Regions from separate parts of the Bacillus sp. 5w2 genome, predicted to be linked through region 1. Evidence: predicted binding sites of a transcription regulator. Region 1 holds the regulator's gene; each other region holds the start of a gene.

Region 1 (5,612 bases):
TCGGAAGAAGAAGCAACAGCTCGTATTCAATCTCAGATGCCATTAGAAGAAAAAGTGAAAAATGCAGATGAAGTGATAAATAATGATGGCACAATTATGGGAACGAAAACACAATTACAGGTGATTTTAAAGAATTGGAACATTATTGACTAAAAAATTGTGAAATTAATGAAAATGCTTAGTGACATATCCTCTTTTTGTGTTATACTATTATTGGGATTGGAGATAAATAGTATAACGCATTCAAGGGGGATAACATATTATGACTCGTGTGGCAATTAATGGATTTGGACGTATTGGGAGAATGGTATTTCGTCAGGCAATAAAAGAAAGCGCATTCGAAATTGTAGCAATCAATGCAAGCTATCCATCTGAAACGTTAGCACATTTAATTAAATATGATACAGTTCACGGCAAGTTTGACGGAACAGTAGAAGCATTTGAAGATCACTTATTAGTTGATGGGAAAATGATTCGCCTTTTAAACAACCGCGATCCAAAGGAATTGCCTTGGACAGATTTAGGTGTTGAAGTTGTAATTGAAGCAACTGGTAAATTTAATTCAAAAGAAAAAGCAATTCTTCATGTTGAAGCTGGAGCGAAAAAAGTTATTTTAACAGCGCCTGGTAAGAATGAAGATGTAACAATTGTAGTTGGTGTGAACGAAGACCAATTAGATATTACAAAACATACTGTTATTTCAAATGCATCTTGTACAACAAACTGTTTAGCGCCTGTTGTTAAGGTGTTAGATGAGCAGTTTGGCATTGAAAACGGTTTAATGACAACTGTTCACGCTTATACAAATGACCAAAAAAATATTGATAACCCACATAAAGATTTAAGAAGAGCACGTGCTTGCGGACAATCAATCATTCCGACAACGACAGGTGCCGCGAAAGCGCTTGCAAAAGTTCTTCCGCACTTAAACGGAAAACTTCATGGTATGGCACTTCGTGTACCAACACCAAACGTGTCTCTTGTTGACTTAGTAGTAGATGTAAAACGTGATGTGACAGTTGAAGCTATTAATGAAGCATTCAAAACTGTTGCAAACGGTGCGTTAAAAGGTATTGTAGAATTCAGTGAAGAACCTTTAGTATCTATTGACTTTAATACAAATACACACTCAGCTATTATTGATGGTTTATCTACAATGGTAATGGGTGATCGTAAAGTGAAAGTACTTGCTTGGTATGATAACGAGTGGGGCTACTCTCGTCGTGTTGTAGATCTTGTAACGCTAGTTGTTGAAGAATTAGCGAAACAAGAAAATGTGCAACATATTTAAGTGAATAAGGGAGAGGGCAAGGGAATATTTGCCCTCTTTTTTTATTTTTTTCTGAAAAGGAAAAAAATTATATAAGTATATTTTTGAAAGTGGACATACCACGAAACGTTGTGATTACTGTATTTGTGAATCGTTTATTTTTTTTAGGGAAAAGTAAAGAGGAAAATATGACAGAAAATCGAAAAAACTGTTGTTGCAAAATGAAAATAAACAAAGTATACTAACACTCGTAAACTTAAGAGCTGAGGTACGTAGTCACTACTTAAAGGGTTAGGACCTCTCTGGACTAACTTTCCCCCGTGGTAGTGGAGCAAGCCAAATTGCAAATTAGTTTTCAATTCGAACAGTTAGAATAAATTTACAAGGGGGAACTGTAGAATGGATACTATGGATACGATGGGTCGTCACGTGATCGCTGAACTTTGGGATTGCGATTTCGACAAGCTTAATGACATGCCGTATATTGAACAATTATTTGTGGATGCAGCACTAAGAGCTGGTGCTGAAGTGCGTGAGGTTGCTTTCCATAAATTTGCACCACAAGGTGTAAGTGGAGTAGTAATTATCTCGGAATCACATTTAACAATTCATAGCTTTCCGGAGCACGGTTACGCAAGTATTGATGTTTATACTTGTGGGGATCGTATTGATCCAAATGTTGCTGCAGAATATATTGCAGAAGGTTTAAACGCGAAAACGCGTGAGAGCATCGAGCTTCCTCGAGGCACTGGTAGCTTCGAAATTAAGCAGAGAGAAACAAAAGCTCTTTAAAAAAGAACATAATTGATTTAAAATGTAAAGAGGTGTATAATGCACCTCTTTTTTAGTTTATAAAAAAGGAAACATATAACGTACTCGTTAGTGAGATAAATTGAGCTCTTACGAATAAGTTATCACCCCATCTACCATCTTATTTTTAAAAACGAGATGTTAAAGTAATGTGCTGAAACTTAAAGTGGTAAGAGAGTTAGAATGAGTTATATAATACTGTATATATATTGTAGATGAAGTAAGTAGAGAAAAAATAAAGAGTATAGTGTAAAGGAGTGAATATATTGCGTTGTCCATCCTGTTCTCATAATGGTACAAGAGTGTTAGATTCGCGTCCGGTAGACGAGGGGCGCTCTATTCGAAGAAGGAGAGAGTGTGAAAGTTGTTTAAGTCGCTTTACGACATTTGAAAGAGTAGAAGAGTCACCTCTTATCGTTGTAAAAAAAGAAGGCACACGAGAAGAGTTTAATAAAGAAAAGATTTTGCGCGGCTTAATTAAAGCGTGTGAAAAAAGACCAGTATCTTTAAGGCAATTAGAAGAAGTAACTCAAAGTGTGGAACGTGAACTTCGTAATTTAGGTATATCAGAAGTGAAAAGTGATATGATTGGTGAAATTGTTATGGAAGAACTGCGTGATATCGACGATGTTGCTTACGTACGTTTTGCTTCTGTATATCGCCAATTTAAAGATTTAAATGTATTTATTGAAGAATTAAAAGATATACTGCAAAAAGAAAGAGAATAGAAGCTGTATTTTATTCTCTTACATACCGTAAGTAATGAGATAAGAGAGCTAGAAGCGAAAGCTAATAGCTCTTTTTCGCTAAGAAATTATATAATGAAGATAGAACGAATGAAGTAGAGTATAGATTGGATGAGAGAAAGGAAAAGCAAGAATGGAAAAACAGTCATGGATGGAGCTATTGCCAATTGATCGTTATAAAGTAAGTGCGAAAGGGTTACTGCATAATTACGACCGAAAAGTATTAACGATGTTGTATCAGCCGTTAATAGGTAGTAGAGCTTTTAGCTTGTACATGACGCTATGGGGAGAGTTAGAGCAAGATCGTGTATTTGGAAAAGAGAATACACATCATTCCCTTATGGTGACCATGCAAATGCAGCTTCCTGAAATATATGAGGAACGAGTAAAGTTAGAGGCAATTGGGCTTTTAAAAGTATATATTAAGAAAGAAAAAGATATTCGAATGTTTATATACGAGCTGCAACCACCTTTATCTCCAAAGCAATTTTTTGATGATATTGTGTTAAGTATCTTTTTATACAATCGATTGAGCCGGACAAAATATAATCAAGTAAAGCAATATTTCTTAGAAGAAGAATTTGATTTTGCTTCTTATGAGAATGTTACGCGTTCTTTCAATGATGTGTTTGGTTCGTTTAATCCAGGACAGCTTGAGCATGCGCAAGAGGACCTTCGTATTCCAAAAACGACAGTGATGCCAAGTAACAAGAAGGGAGACGCTCCAAAAGTTTGGAATGATTTCTTTGATTTCTCCTTATTTGTAGATGGTTTGTCCGCTCTTGTCCCTAAAAAGGCGATTACAGATCAAGTGCGAGAATGTGTCATTACACTCGCTTACGTGTATGATGTAGATGTGTTATCGATGCAAAATATCGTTCTTGGTGCGGTGACAGAGATGCAGACAATTGATATCGAAAGGCTTAGAAAAGGAGCACGTGATTGGTATCAGTTCGAAAATGGTCAAGCGTTACCTGTATTAAGTGAAAGAGTACAGCCTCATGCTGCACGTGTGATGAAAGAGAAAGAGCCTTCTACACAAGAAGAGATGTTAATGCAACAGTTAGAGGAAATCTCACCAAAACAACTATTGAAAGAAATTTCTGGTGGTGCAGAGGCGACGAAGGCTGACTTGCAAATCGTTGAAGATGTAATGATCAATCAAAAGTTAACGCCAGGTGTTGTGAATGTACTTATTTATTACGTTATGCTACGCTCAGATATGAAACTTGCGAAAACGTATGTGGAGAAGATTGCTGGGCATTGGGCACGTAAAAAGGTCGGTACAGTAGCTGAAGCAATGGCGTTAGCGAAAGAAGAAAATCGTCAATATCAAGAATGGGCTGAGACGAAGAAAAAAGGCCGTACCTCGAGGAAAACAGTGCGAAAAGAAATGGTGCCAGATTGGCTGAAAGAAGAGCCGAAAGAACAAGAGAAAGAAACAGTGAAGAAAGATGTAAATAAGAAAAAAGATGCAAGTACGTTAGATGATGAACGAAAACGACTAGAAGAAGTGTTGAAAAAATATAAGCGTGATTAATAGAAGAGAATGAACGCTCTTTGAGGTGAGAAAATGGAGCATATTCAAAATTCATTTGCAAAGTTAATGGAAAATAAAAATTTTAAAAATAGATATGAAGTATTAAAGGCGGAAGTAATGGCACATCCGCGTGTGAAAGAATTTATAGACGAACATAAAGGTGAAGTAACAACTTCTATGATTGAGCGCAGCCTTGTGAAGTTATACGAATATATTGGACAAAGTGTAGGTTGTGCGGATTGTCCGGATCTAGGTTCGTGTAAAAACATGCTGCAAGGATATGAGCCAAAGCTCGTTATTCAAGGGAAGATGATTGATATTCAATACGATCGTTGCGTTAGAAAAGTAGCATATGACGAGAGAAAGAAATATGAAAAACTCGTTCAAAGTGTATATATGCCAACTGACATTTTACAAGCGACGATGGAAAACTTAGACCCTTCAGATTTAGATGCACGTATTGATGCAATTGGTGCAGCTAATGAATTTTTAAGTACATATGAACCTGGTAAAAAAGTGCAAGGTTTGTATTTGTACGGTAAATTTGGTGTAGGGAAAACGTATTTGTTAGGAGCAATTGCGAATGAGCTTGCTCAAAAGAAAATAAGTTCGATGCTCGTATACTTCCCTGAATTTCTACGTGAAATTAAAAGTTCGATTCAAGATAATTCGATTGGGGAAAAGATTGATGCAGTGAAACGCGTACAAGTTTTAATGTTAGATGATATTGGAGCAGAAGCGATGTCAAGCTTTGTGCGTGATGATGTGCTTGGCGCAATTTTGCAATTCCGTATGTTAGAAAACTTACCGACGTTCTTTACGTCTAACTTTGATTTCAAGGAATTGGAACATCATTTAACGTATACACAACGTGGTGAAGCAGAACAAATGAAAGCAGCACGTATTATGGAACGAATTAAATATTTAGCGAAACCAATTCCAATTGGCGGGAAAAACCGACGTCATAAGTAAAAGAGCAAGCTGAGAAGCTTGCTCTTTTTTCGTTTTGAACACTTTTCAGACTAGGTGAATTGTAAAACGAAAAGTTCTTATGGAAAATTCATTGTAGCTTGTATCATTTTTTTCTCCCTCCCTTAATATATATAAAATTAGCAAGCCATATCGAGTGGATTTTCTAGCGATAAGAACTGTAATTCTACTAAGAGTGAACTTCCACGGGACGGACTCTTATAGGATTTGTAACGTATAGATACAGTCCTTTAGAGCAGGGATAAAAGGGGGGACA
Region 2 (5,612 bases), on a different contig from region 1:
ACTATTTCGTCAGGTGTCGATCCATATTTTGATGCCAAGCTATATACGCTATCACCGCTACGCACAGTTACAATTTGAATCATATGCTTGCCCCTTTCGGTAAAAGATTCACTGTTTTTATTTTATTTTTGATGTCACTGTATTATGATTAAATGTATGCAAGGTAGCAGAATTGAAAGAAGGGAAGAAACAGTTAGTGTATATCTACAAAAATATATAATTAGTGATAAAATATTTGTAGATGAAAAATTGTCGCCGGGGTAAAGTAGTTTCATGGGATGAAAAATATGAAAGTATATTCAATTGGTGATTTTGCAAAAAAGGCAGGTAGGATAGAACAAATTAATTGCCATCTTCAAGGGGAAATAAGCTAAGAAGATGGTTAAGGGGTTGCTGGAAAATGATGCTTGCGAAGAAAGTGAGAATCAAGCCGAATAAAGAACAAGAATTGCAACTTTGGAAATCTGTTGGTACGGCAAGATGGGCTTATAATTGGACACTGGCGAAGCAAGAAGAGAATTACAAGAATGGCGGAAAGTTCATATCAGACGGTTTTTTACGGAAAGAATTAACTGTATTAAAGCAGACTGAAGAATATGCTTGGTTGTACGATGTTTCAAATAATATAGCCAAACAAGCGATTAAAGATGCTTGTGAAGCATATAAGCGATTTTTCAAGGGACTGGCTGATAAACCACGATTCAAAAGCAGAAGGAAAGCAAACCTCTCTTTTTACAATGATAATGTCAAGTTAAAAGTAAAAGAAAAACAAGTTTTGATTGAGAAAGTTGGTTGGGTAAAAACATCCGAAAAGTTACCTGTAGGGGTTAAGTACTCTAATCCACGCATTAGCTTTGACGGTAAGTATTGGTATTTGTCTGTCGGTATTGAACAGGAGTTTACAAAAGAGAAGTTAACGGCTGTTTCGTTAGGAATAGATATTGGAATCAAAGAATTAGCATATTGTTCTGATGGGCAGAGGAAGAACAATATCAACAAAACAAAAATGGTAAGACAGGCAGAGAAACGCCTTCGTAGGTTGCAACGTCAAGTTTCTCGTAAATATGAAATGAATAAGGAGGGAAACCGTTTTGTCAAAACAAGCAACATTATAAAAATCGAGAAAGAGATACGACAACTACATAGAAGGTTATCAAATATCAGAAAGAATCATCTTCATCAATCCACGAGCGAAATTGTGAAAACCAAGCCATTTCGCATTGTGATGGAGACGTTGCATATGAACGGTCTGCTGAAGAATAGACACCTAGCTAAAGCGATTGCGAAGCAGTGTTTATATGAGTTCAAAAGACAAATTCAATACAAGTGTGAAAAATATGGTATTGAATTTGTAGAAGCTGATACATGGTATCCTTCTTCAAAAATGTGTTCCAGTTGTGGAAGCATCAACAAAGAACTAAAACTTTCTGACCGTGTATACAAATGCACTTGTGGTCACGAAATGGATAGGGATTTAAATGCGGCTATCAATTTGTCACGGTATGAATTAGCCAGTTAACATCTAAAAAAGTTACGGCTAATATGTAGGATTCGTTGTATCCGAATTTACGCTCTCGGAGTGTTACATCAAACGAAAGTAGCTTCTGTGAAATCGGACACGTAGAACAGGGAAATAAACAAAATTTATAGATTTTTATAAGTTTATGGCAACGGCGAATACATATGTTTGTAGCAGAACATGAAGTTGAAATCCGTTATGCGGAAACAGATCAAATGGGTGTTGTTTACCATTCAAATTATTTGGTGTGGCTTGAACTAGGTCGCACGAAACTTATACAAGATTTAGGATTTTCATATGTTGAAATGGAGAGAGAGGGAATTATTTCTCCTGTGTTAGACTTGCAAATTTCATATCGTAAAGCGATGCGTTACGGAGAAAAAGCGATCGTAAAAACATGGGTTGATACAGTGAGCCCACTTCGCGTTGTGTATGGATATGAAATTTATAATGGTGATGGAGAACTTTGTATTACTGCAAGTACGACGAATATTTGTGCGAAAAAAGAAGGTTTCCGCCCTGTATCATTTAAAAAGTTATATCCTGAGTGGTATGCGAAATATGAGGAAATTAAGAAAAAATAAAAAAAGTGTGGCAGAAGCCACGCTTTTTTTATTTTTCATAATTAAATTGAGGGAAATCATCACCGTCGTTAAGTGTAACAGATAAATTATGTCCATCGAAGAACCACTCATCATCGCCTTCAATAAAGAAGTTAATACCTTCTTCTTGAGTCTGAACAGCAGGATGTGCAGGATCATCTTTACGAATACCTAAAGAAAGTCCTTTTTGTACAGTACTGCAACCGCCGTATTGTACAAAAAGGCGTAGTGTTTCACCCGATTGTAAGTTTAATTCGTTTTTATACCATTGTGCTGCTTCTTTTGTTACGGAAAGATTCATGTATAGTTCCTCCAAATTATGTTGCTTTTTCTTTAGTATAAAAAATAACGCAAAAAGACGCTATTAATATGCTTCACGTTTTCTTTTTGCGTTATGTGGGTTACGATCTTATTTTTGCTTTTTTGAAAAGTTTGCTTTCGGTTCAGTTTTATTTATAATTCGTCCAATATTTGCACGGTGTTTATAAATAACCATACCTGCTAATAAACACATCGCAATAATGAAGATTTTATCCCCGCTAACAATTGATGCGATAACGGCAACGACAGCTGTTACCATAGAAGAAAGTGATACGTATCTTGTTGTAAATAAAAGGCTGAAAAAGACAACAGCTAATATTGCAAAAACAACTGGTGAGTAGCATAATAGCACGCCAGCAGAAGTTGCAACTGCTTTACCACCACGGAATTTCGCGAAAATCGGATACACATGTCCAAGAACAGCTGCTAACCCGAACCATAGTGGGTGAACGTCTAACCCGAAAATAATCGGTAGACTTGTTGCTAATGTACCTTTTAAAATGTCAGCAATTGTAACGATAAAACCTGCTTTTTTCCCTAGTGTGCGGAATGTATTTGTTCCGCCTAAATTACCGCTGCCATGCTCACGAATGTCGATTCCATAACCGATTTTTCCAACGACTAGTGCAAATGGAATCGAGCCAAGTAAGTAGGAAACGATAAATAAAAGATATGTAGTAACCATAAGTTCAGTCTCCTTTATTCAAATGTGTTGATAAAGGGTAAAAAGAGTTTTTCCCGTATATTGTACCATACATTTGTAAAGAGCACATTTCTTTTTTGTAAATGAAAAATTCATTATTTCGTGAAAAAAATTTCACAGGAATGTTACATTTCTCACAGAAACAACAAGACTATATGTAGTAACATTTTAATCACAAGACAACAACATATTGGTGGAGGGTTATAAATGTTACAACAAAATACACGTGGAGAAGAATTAATGAAAGTTTTCGAGACAATTGTCCACGGCAATGAACAAGATTTAATGCAAGAAAATGCAAATGTAGATGGCCGCTCTCCAATGGGAGTAATGGGAACGTTCGCATCAGAGAGTGCGAAATATTATGCAGTTGAAAATTTATTGTCAGATCAAGTGAAAAAAGCGATAAATCAAAATATATTATATCCACATGACTTAGATTTTTATGCGACAGGAACGACGACTTGTTCACAAATTCCATTAGCGCAAATGCTTACTAATGGTTTTCATACTGGACATGGACATATGAGACAACCGCAAGACATTAAAAGTGCGTTGGCTCTTTCGTCTATTATTTTTCAAGCGAATCAAAATATGCAGCACGGTGGTCAATCGTTTGCACTATTTGATATTGATTTAGCTCCGTATGTGAGAAAAACAGTAGAGAGACATAAGAAACGATTACAGTCATATCCGCTTACGAAAGAACAAATAGAAGAATTTGCATGGAAAGAAACGGAAAATGATGCGTATCAGGCGTGTGAGGCTTTCGTTCATAATTCAAATAGTATGCACAGTAGGGGCGGGGGACAAGTACCGTTTATTTCTATTAATTATGGAACAGACACATCAAAAGAGGGACGATTACTAGTTAGACAGCTTTTAAAAGCGACACAAGCTGGTCTTGGTAAAGGGGAAACACCAATTTTTCCTATTCAAATTTTTAAAATGAAAAAAGGTGTGAACTTTGAAGAATCTGATCCGAACTATGATTTATTTGAATTAGCGTTAGAGACAACGGCTGAACGATTATTCCCTAATTTTTCATTTTTAGATGCGCCATTTAATGCAGTGCATTATGATGGACGACCGGAAAGTGAAGTATGTTACATGGGATGCCGTACCCGTGTTATGTCTAACATACATGGAGAAGAAACAGCGATTGGAAGAGGCAATTTATCATTTACGTCTATCAACTTAGTGAAATTAGCATTAATTAGTGGTTCAAAAGAAGCATTTTTTGAAGCATTAAATTATTACTTAGATTTAGGAATTAAGCAATTATTAGAGAGATTTGAGTATCAATGTACGAAGCGAGCGAGAGATTTTCGATTTCTTTATTCACAAGGTGTATGGCGTGGTGGGGAAAAGTTACAGCCTGAAGATTCTGTAGCATCCATTTTAAAACAAGGGACGTTAAGTCTTGGTTTTATCGGTCTTGCGGAGTGTTTAGTAGCTTTAACAGGAAAGCATCATGGAGAAGATGAAGAAGCATGGAAACTTGGGTATGAAATTATTTCCTTTATGAGAGAGAGAATGGATAAAGCGACAGAAGAATATGAACTGAATTTCTCAGTAATTGCAACTCCTGCAGAAGGGTTATCAGGGAAGTTTGTGAAAAAAGATAGGGAAGAATTTGGTGTGATTAGCGGTATAACGAACCATAATTATTATACGAATTCATTCCATATTCCAGTTTACTATAACATTCAAGCGATAAAAAAAATTCGTTTAGAAGGGCCTTTTCACGCTCTATGTAACGGAGGCCATATTACGTATATTGAGCTAGACGGAGCAGCTATGCATAACAAAAAGGCATTAAAGCAAATTGTACAAGCGATGGCAGAGAATGGCGTTGGATACGGTTCAATTAATCATCCGGTTGACCGTTGTAAGTGCTGCAGTTATCACGGAGTTATAGGTAATGAATGCCCAAGCTGCGGAAATGGAGACGAGGCTAATATAGAAAGAATCCGCCGTATAACAGGTTATCTTGTAGGCGATATGTCGAAGTGGAATAGTGCGAAACGTAGTGAAGAGATGGATCGGGTGAAGCATAAATGAAAGTGATGAACATCATTCATGATAGTGTAGTCGATGGGGAAGGGTTGCGGACAGTCGTGTTTTTTGCGGGCTGTCCGCATCGTTGTTTCGGTTGCCATAATCCGGAATCGTGGAATATTTGTAATGGAACTGAAATGACAGTAGAAGAAATTGTGAACGAGATTGCAAGTAATCCATTAACTGATGTAACATTTTCAGGTGGAGATCCATTTTTCCAAGCTGCTGAAGTGAAAAAAGTAGCAAAAGCTGTGAAAGACTTGAAAAAAAATCTATGGATGTATACAGGTTATACGTTAGAAGAGATACAGAGTTCTCAAAATAATGATATGATAGAGTTGTTACATTATGGGGATGTTTTAGTCGATGGAAGATTTGAAATCGAGAAAAAAGATTTAACACTTCC
Region 3 (5,612 bases), on a different contig from region 1:
TCATCAGTATGTTTTCTACCGTGAAATCGTTTAGTAATCTTAGATCTCATATTCTCCATATGTTGAGGTTTATCATACCAATAATTATTAGGACCAGTATTAATTTCAGAAAGAAATTTTTTTACTTCCTTTGAGTGAGTTTTCCCATACATATGGTTCTTTTCCCCACTCAACGCCCCACCTCTAGCGATGGGATGTCCGTTGTAGCAATACTGTTTCCCATAATATTGACTTAGTAAACTTTGCTCTATCTTATGAAGAATGTTCTTATCATCTGGTAACTCGATTATCCCTTTAAACTCAAATTTATTCTCACCATATAAATTCCAGGCTGCTTGTAAATGTTTACTATGATGCCGATTAGCATTCAATTGATTTCTATGAGTTTTAAATCGTACTTTAAAATTATTAGAACTACCAATATAAAACTTCCTATTTTCCTTATTAATTATCAAATAAATTCCACAGTTCATGGAATCTCGCCTCCGGTGAATATAAGATTCCACTTCACCCAAGTAACATTTCTTTCAAGCTTGGCACGGTATTACCTGCTATCCATGTACATGGACCGTAGGCTCTCTTAGTCAGCTTCTTCGCGGGTTCTTTTTCTTTTACCCCTTATTCAACTGATACCGTTAGCCGCTACTGCGACACCCTATTGGTTAGGTTCACAAGGTTTTCTCATACACATTACTGCGTAGAGGGACTACCAATTAATCCAAGAATTCAATAATATCCCAATGGAAAATGTTTAAGTATACTGCGCCGGCACCTTTTCGTTGGCCAAGCTGATTCGCATATGAAAACGAATCTTCAAGTAATTTCATAACAGGTACTACACCACTTGCAGCGTTGTCGATACCTTTAATTTGCTCACCGCGTGCGCGTAGCTTAGATAAGTTTAAAGCTACTCCACCGCCAATTTTCGATAATTGCATTGCTGTATTAATGTTAAAGCCGATTGAATTTAAGCTATCATCCATCTCTAACAAGAAACAAGACACCATTTCTCCTCTTCTGCTTCTTCCCGCATTTAAAAAGGTTGGTGTCGCTGGTTGGTAGTTTTGTTTTACAATCATGCTTGCGAAGTGTTTTGCCTTCGCAACATCACCGCGTCCTAAGTATAATGACACAATTGCTACACGATCTTCATAGCTTTCTAAGTATTGTTTTTGATCATTCGTTTTTAACGCATAATCTTTGTAAAACTTAGATGCTGCCATATAAGATTGGAACTCGAAGTTTTCACCATAAGCGATGTTATATACCTCTTCTACTTCCTCCAAGCTATACTCGTCCAGAACGTTGTAATAGTAATCATGTTCTTTCATATACTCCATTCGCTCTGCCACGCTATTAAAAGAAACGGTATTCTCTCTAGCTTCTTCCATAAAGACTTCTAATGCCTCTTTATCCTTATGAAGCTGATAAAAACCGTCCTGCATTTGCGTGATTTCATTATTCAGTTCAATGTGTCGCAATCTCCCGCACCCTTTCCTTAAAATATTCTACATCGTTATTTGTTCCAGATAACTCAAATTTTGATACAATAGGCACTTCATATTTAGTAGAAATTTTGTCAGCACTTGCACCGAACATGTCTCCCCAGTTACGATTGCCGCTTGCAGATACGCCTTTTAATTTTCCATTATTGCGCTCTAAAAAGTCTAAAACACGTTCTGGTACATTGCCAAAACCTGTTGTATACGTAATAAGAATAAAGTCTTCATCTATTACTAGATCTTCATCAATTTGAACGGCCGGCATATTTAATTTGTGGATGAAACGCTTCACGTTTCCTGTCATAGAATCATATGCAACTAACATTTCCGACCCCTCCCTCTCCAATCTATATTCTCTATATGTTGTTCTTGATTTCTCTATATATTGTATTACGTTTCAAAATAAGACACAAGATATATGTATAAATTCTTTCTTTTTTTAACTTTTACTTTTCGACAAGACAGTCGATTTTTTTCAATACAATGACTATGAAACAACATTCTAAAACTCATGTCAATAAAGTGCTTTTCAAAAAAGTTGTCAACGAATTTAACCTTATTTTTAAAAAAGTTACCAATATATTTTGTCATAAAACGGCAAATGCTGGAGTAATATATTTCTCCAGCATCACGCAAAAAAGAACAGACATGAAACGATAATCTGTTCTAAAAAACGATTACATTTATCAATTTTACTTTATTAAATATTATACATATACTTTCGGTTCGCGTTACATACTAAAAGATAATTATTACAGAAAAAGATTATTATTATGGAAATTCAACTTATTTACGAAAAGATTATTCAGAGTGCTCAATACGCAAAATATCTTTTACAAATATATGATGTGGATTTTCATCTTTATCAATCATTGTACATACAGGTGCCTCTTCATCAAAGTATACAATCATTCCTTCTACGTACTGATATGTATGTTGAACTTGTACAGTTACTTTAATTTCTAAAGCCTCTTCATATGCTCTTTTTATTTTCTGAAGCATTTTTGCCGAACACTTTCGTTTCTCTGGATACATGACCATCCCCATAAATCTATTGCCGGCTCTATCTTTCCACATATAATCCCAATGTGGTAATATACCTTGTTTAAAATCGCCCATAATTCTCCCCCCTATATTCTTCTAGTTACGAACGTGGCGTTTCTGAATATGTATAAATTACTTGCCCGCCGCGCTGCGCGTTCCCTATAATATGTTTAAAATCTTCTCGACTTACTACAACTTTCCTAAACGTATAAAATACATCTTTCGTTGCAACATACTCCTTTATTTCACCATTTTTCAGCTGATCCAAAATTGTATTTGCTAATTGTTCATCCATGTATTTCACCTCTATGCAATATTTTATTTTATCGTATATTCTATAGGTCAACAACTGTAAAATTATCCAGGTGCTATACCTTCATTGCATTTTCATTATTTCGCAAACGATATCACTTTACTATATGTCCACTAAATATCATATACTAACATAGCTACTTCTCTATATCAAACATTTCGACATTCAATTATGCAAAGTTCCATACCACTATGCTACAATATATAAATAGAACTAGGAGGGATACTATGATTCGGAAAGCAAAAAAGACAGATGCAAAGGCAATAGCTCCTTTATTGTATAACGCTCTGCACGAAATTGCTGAAAAAATCACAGGTAGCACTGTTGAGACAGAAGTATTACTAGGACTTGAAACATGGTTCTCAAAAGAGAGTAATCGACTGAGCTATGAAAACTGTTTTGTATATGAACAAGACGGGAGTGCGGTCGGAATTATTGTCGCTTATCACGGTAGTGAAGCAACAAGGCTTGATGCACCAATTGTACGTCACTTAAGAAAATTACATAAAGATGAATCGATTACGTTAGAAAAAGAAGCTGAGATTGATGAATATTACATTGATACATTATCAGTTTCAAGTGCATATGGCGGAAAAGGCATCGGTTCTAAGTTAATTAAAGCTGCTGAAATCCATGCAACTGAAAAGGAGCATGAAAAAATCGCATTACTTGTTAATTTAGAAAATACACGTGCCTATTCATTATACGAAAAGCTAGGTTATACAAAGGACCAAATCGTTATGCTTGTGGGTGAACCTTATGCCCATCTAGTAAAACCATTAAATACAAAGGTTTCTATATCTTAAAAAGAAAGCACACGATTTATATAAATCGTGTGCTTTTATGTTAAATTCGTATTTAATATATTTCCATTCATCGCCTCGTGAAACGTATATGTTGTACATCCCCATGGCTCTCTGTGCAAAATAGGCGAACCAGACCATCCCATTGCTCTCAATTCTGCACCAACCATTGCATTAACATAATTATGCCCTACAAGAGCAATACTTCCATGTACGAGAGCGTAACGGTGTAATAAGTAAGCCGCTTGCCTTGCCCTCTCTCTTACTTCCTTATAAGACTCAACATCTTTATGGTAACCAAGTATCCATAATGTTCGTCCGATAAAAATCCATACGTTAGGTTTACATTTTAACCATGTTGGAGCATAAAAACTCGTCGGAATTTCAGCTTCTCTAAAAAGAGAATTTTGCATAAAAGATAAAGAATCCATTAATTCAGCTGTTGACTGTACAGCACACCTTTGATCACTCGTTAAAATCAATTTTGCTGCTTCAACCACTTCCATTGTTTCCGTTGGTATAGGTGCTTTTTCTATTATGGTATGTAAGTCATATCCCTTCATCCATTCATGAAAGGATGTAACCGTCATTGGTTCTATAGTACGGTCTAAGCGACCATGACGAATAAAAGAAATCTTCATTCTTTCCACTCTCCATTCATCACTTACGAACTCTATTATGTACTATTTTTAAATATCATACCACGCAAAAAAAGAAAGTTATACACCTTTACATATCCCCACCACTCTCATGTGTGACCCCAGCATGTATACCATCCATCCCATCAAAATATGTAGTTGTTTCATGATGACGAATCTTTTTTAAATGTATATAAGAAAATACAAATAAAATTAACGCTATAACACTCCCCACAAATTCAAACATCATTTTACCGCCTCTAATTTCTCCCACTTTAGTAGGTTATTGTATTTTTTATTATACCCCTATATAAAGATGCGCGCATTTAAACCGTTCTTTTTTTCTAATAACTTGAAGTTCTTGTATATTTTCTTACAAAAAGTGAATATTTTTCGAATTTTTACTTTGGAAACATTTACAAACTAGACAATATGGTTCAAAATAAGAGGAAATAAAAAAAAACCAAAATTATTCTTTTTTTGGAAAACTGTAACAAGGAGAGTTGCTTATGCAGATCGCAGAAACTGGAGATATCATTGAATTTAAAGGTGGAATGCAAGGCCGTGTTCAAAAAGTAAATCAAAACTCCGTTATTGTAGATATAACAATCATGGAAAATTTTAGAGAACTAGATATGGAACCTCTTACAGTTGTAAGTCATAAAAACTATACTGTCATTAATCAAAATGCATAATATAATAGAAAGAAAGGATCTGTATGTTATACAGATCCTTTCTTTCTATTATATATTAACGATTATCAATTGTTTCTGGATATAGATCATGGTTCATCATGCGGTAGTCTGCCATTTGTTCATATTTCGTTCCTGGGCGACCGTAGTTGCAATAAGGATCAATTGAAATCCCTCCACGTGGTGTGAATTTGCCCCATACCTCAATGTAACGCGGATCCATTAATTTAATTAAATCATTCATAATAACGTTCATGCAATCTTCGTGGAAGTCACCGTGATTGCGGAAACTAAATAAATATAGCTTTAAAGATTTACTCTCTACCATTCTTTGTTCTGGAATGTAGCTAATATAAATTGTTGCAAAATCTGGTTGGCCTGTTTTCGGACATAAGCTTGTAAATTCAGGACAATTGAATTTCACAAAATAATCACGGTTTGGATGATTATTATCAAATACCTCTAAAATTTCTGGGCTATATTCAAATAAATATTTTGTATTTTGATTTCCTAATAATGTTACATCTTTTAAATCTTCATCTAATCTTCCTGTCATTTTAAACATCCCTTCTCATTATACTCCGCGTTTATTTCCCCATACTAACGCATGAAGCTGCGGC

Evidence for each region. Region 1 encodes NrdR, which represses ribonucleotide reductase genes. Its sites were predicted from a motif close to AACACNATATATNGTGTT; they were not measured.
Region 2: the regulator NrdR is predicted to act here: its motif matches at 3,293-3,310, upstream of ACXY7N_RS10160 (anaerobic ribonucleoside triphosphate reductase).
Region 3: the regulator NrdR is predicted to act here: its motif matches at 1,877-1,894, upstream of nrdI (class Ib ribonucleoside-diphosphate reductase assembly flavoprotein NrdI).

What each region holds. Positions count from the first base shown of each region.
Region 1 is NZ_JBTIWT010000014.1:33,451-39,062, reverse strand. Features, by position in the region: gene coaE (dephospho-CoA kinase) at 1-153, shown strand, start outside; gene ACXY7N_RS20740 (glyceraldehyde-3-phosphate dehydrogenase) at 263-1,291, shown strand; gene speD (adenosylmethionine decarboxylase) at 1,679-2,062, shown strand; gene nrdR (transcriptional regulator NrdR) at 2,347-2,808, shown strand; gene ACXY7N_RS20725 (replication initiation and membrane attachment family protein) at 2,960-4,366, shown strand; gene dnaI (primosomal protein DnaI) at 4,400-5,338, shown strand.
Region 2 is NZ_JBTIWT010000004.1:61,461-67,072, forward strand. Features, by position in the region: gene ACXY7N_RS10135 (glycoside hydrolase family 18 protein) at 1-83, opposite strand, end outside; gene ACXY7N_RS10140 (RNA-guided endonuclease InsQ/TnpB family protein) at 401-1,519, shown strand; gene ACXY7N_RS10145 (acyl-CoA thioesterase) at 1,684-2,103, shown strand; gene ACXY7N_RS10150 (HesB/YadR/YfhF family protein) at 2,132-2,422, opposite strand; gene plsY (glycerol-3-phosphate 1-O-acyltransferase PlsY) at 2,531-3,127, opposite strand; gene ACXY7N_RS10160 (anaerobic ribonucleoside triphosphate reductase) at 3,353-5,209, shown strand; gene nrdG (anaerobic ribonucleoside-triphosphate reductase activating protein) at 5,206-5,612, shown strand, end outside.
Region 3 is NZ_JBTIWT010000002.1:259,997-265,608, reverse strand. Features, by position in the region: gene ACXY7N_RS05615 (group I intron GIY-YIG endonuclease) at 1-473, opposite strand, end outside; partial or broken gene ACXY7N_RS05610 (ribonucleotide reductase N-terminal alpha domain-containing protein) at 717-1,481, opposite strand; gene nrdI (class Ib ribonucleoside-diphosphate reductase assembly flavoprotein NrdI) at 1,468-1,827, opposite strand; gene ACXY7N_RS05600 (hypothetical protein) at 2,304-2,621, opposite strand; gene ACXY7N_RS05595 (hypothetical protein) at 2,647-2,841, opposite strand; gene ACXY7N_RS05590 (GNAT family N-acetyltransferase) at 3,087-3,665, shown strand; gene ACXY7N_RS05585 (hypothetical protein) at 3,701-4,303, opposite strand; gene ACXY7N_RS05580 (hypothetical protein) at 4,392-4,574, opposite strand; gene ACXY7N_RS05575 (YkvS family protein) at 4,810-4,995, shown strand; gene queF (preQ(1) synthase) at 5,051-5,548, opposite strand; gene queE (7-carboxy-7-deazaguanine synthase QueE) at 5,567-5,612, opposite strand, start outside.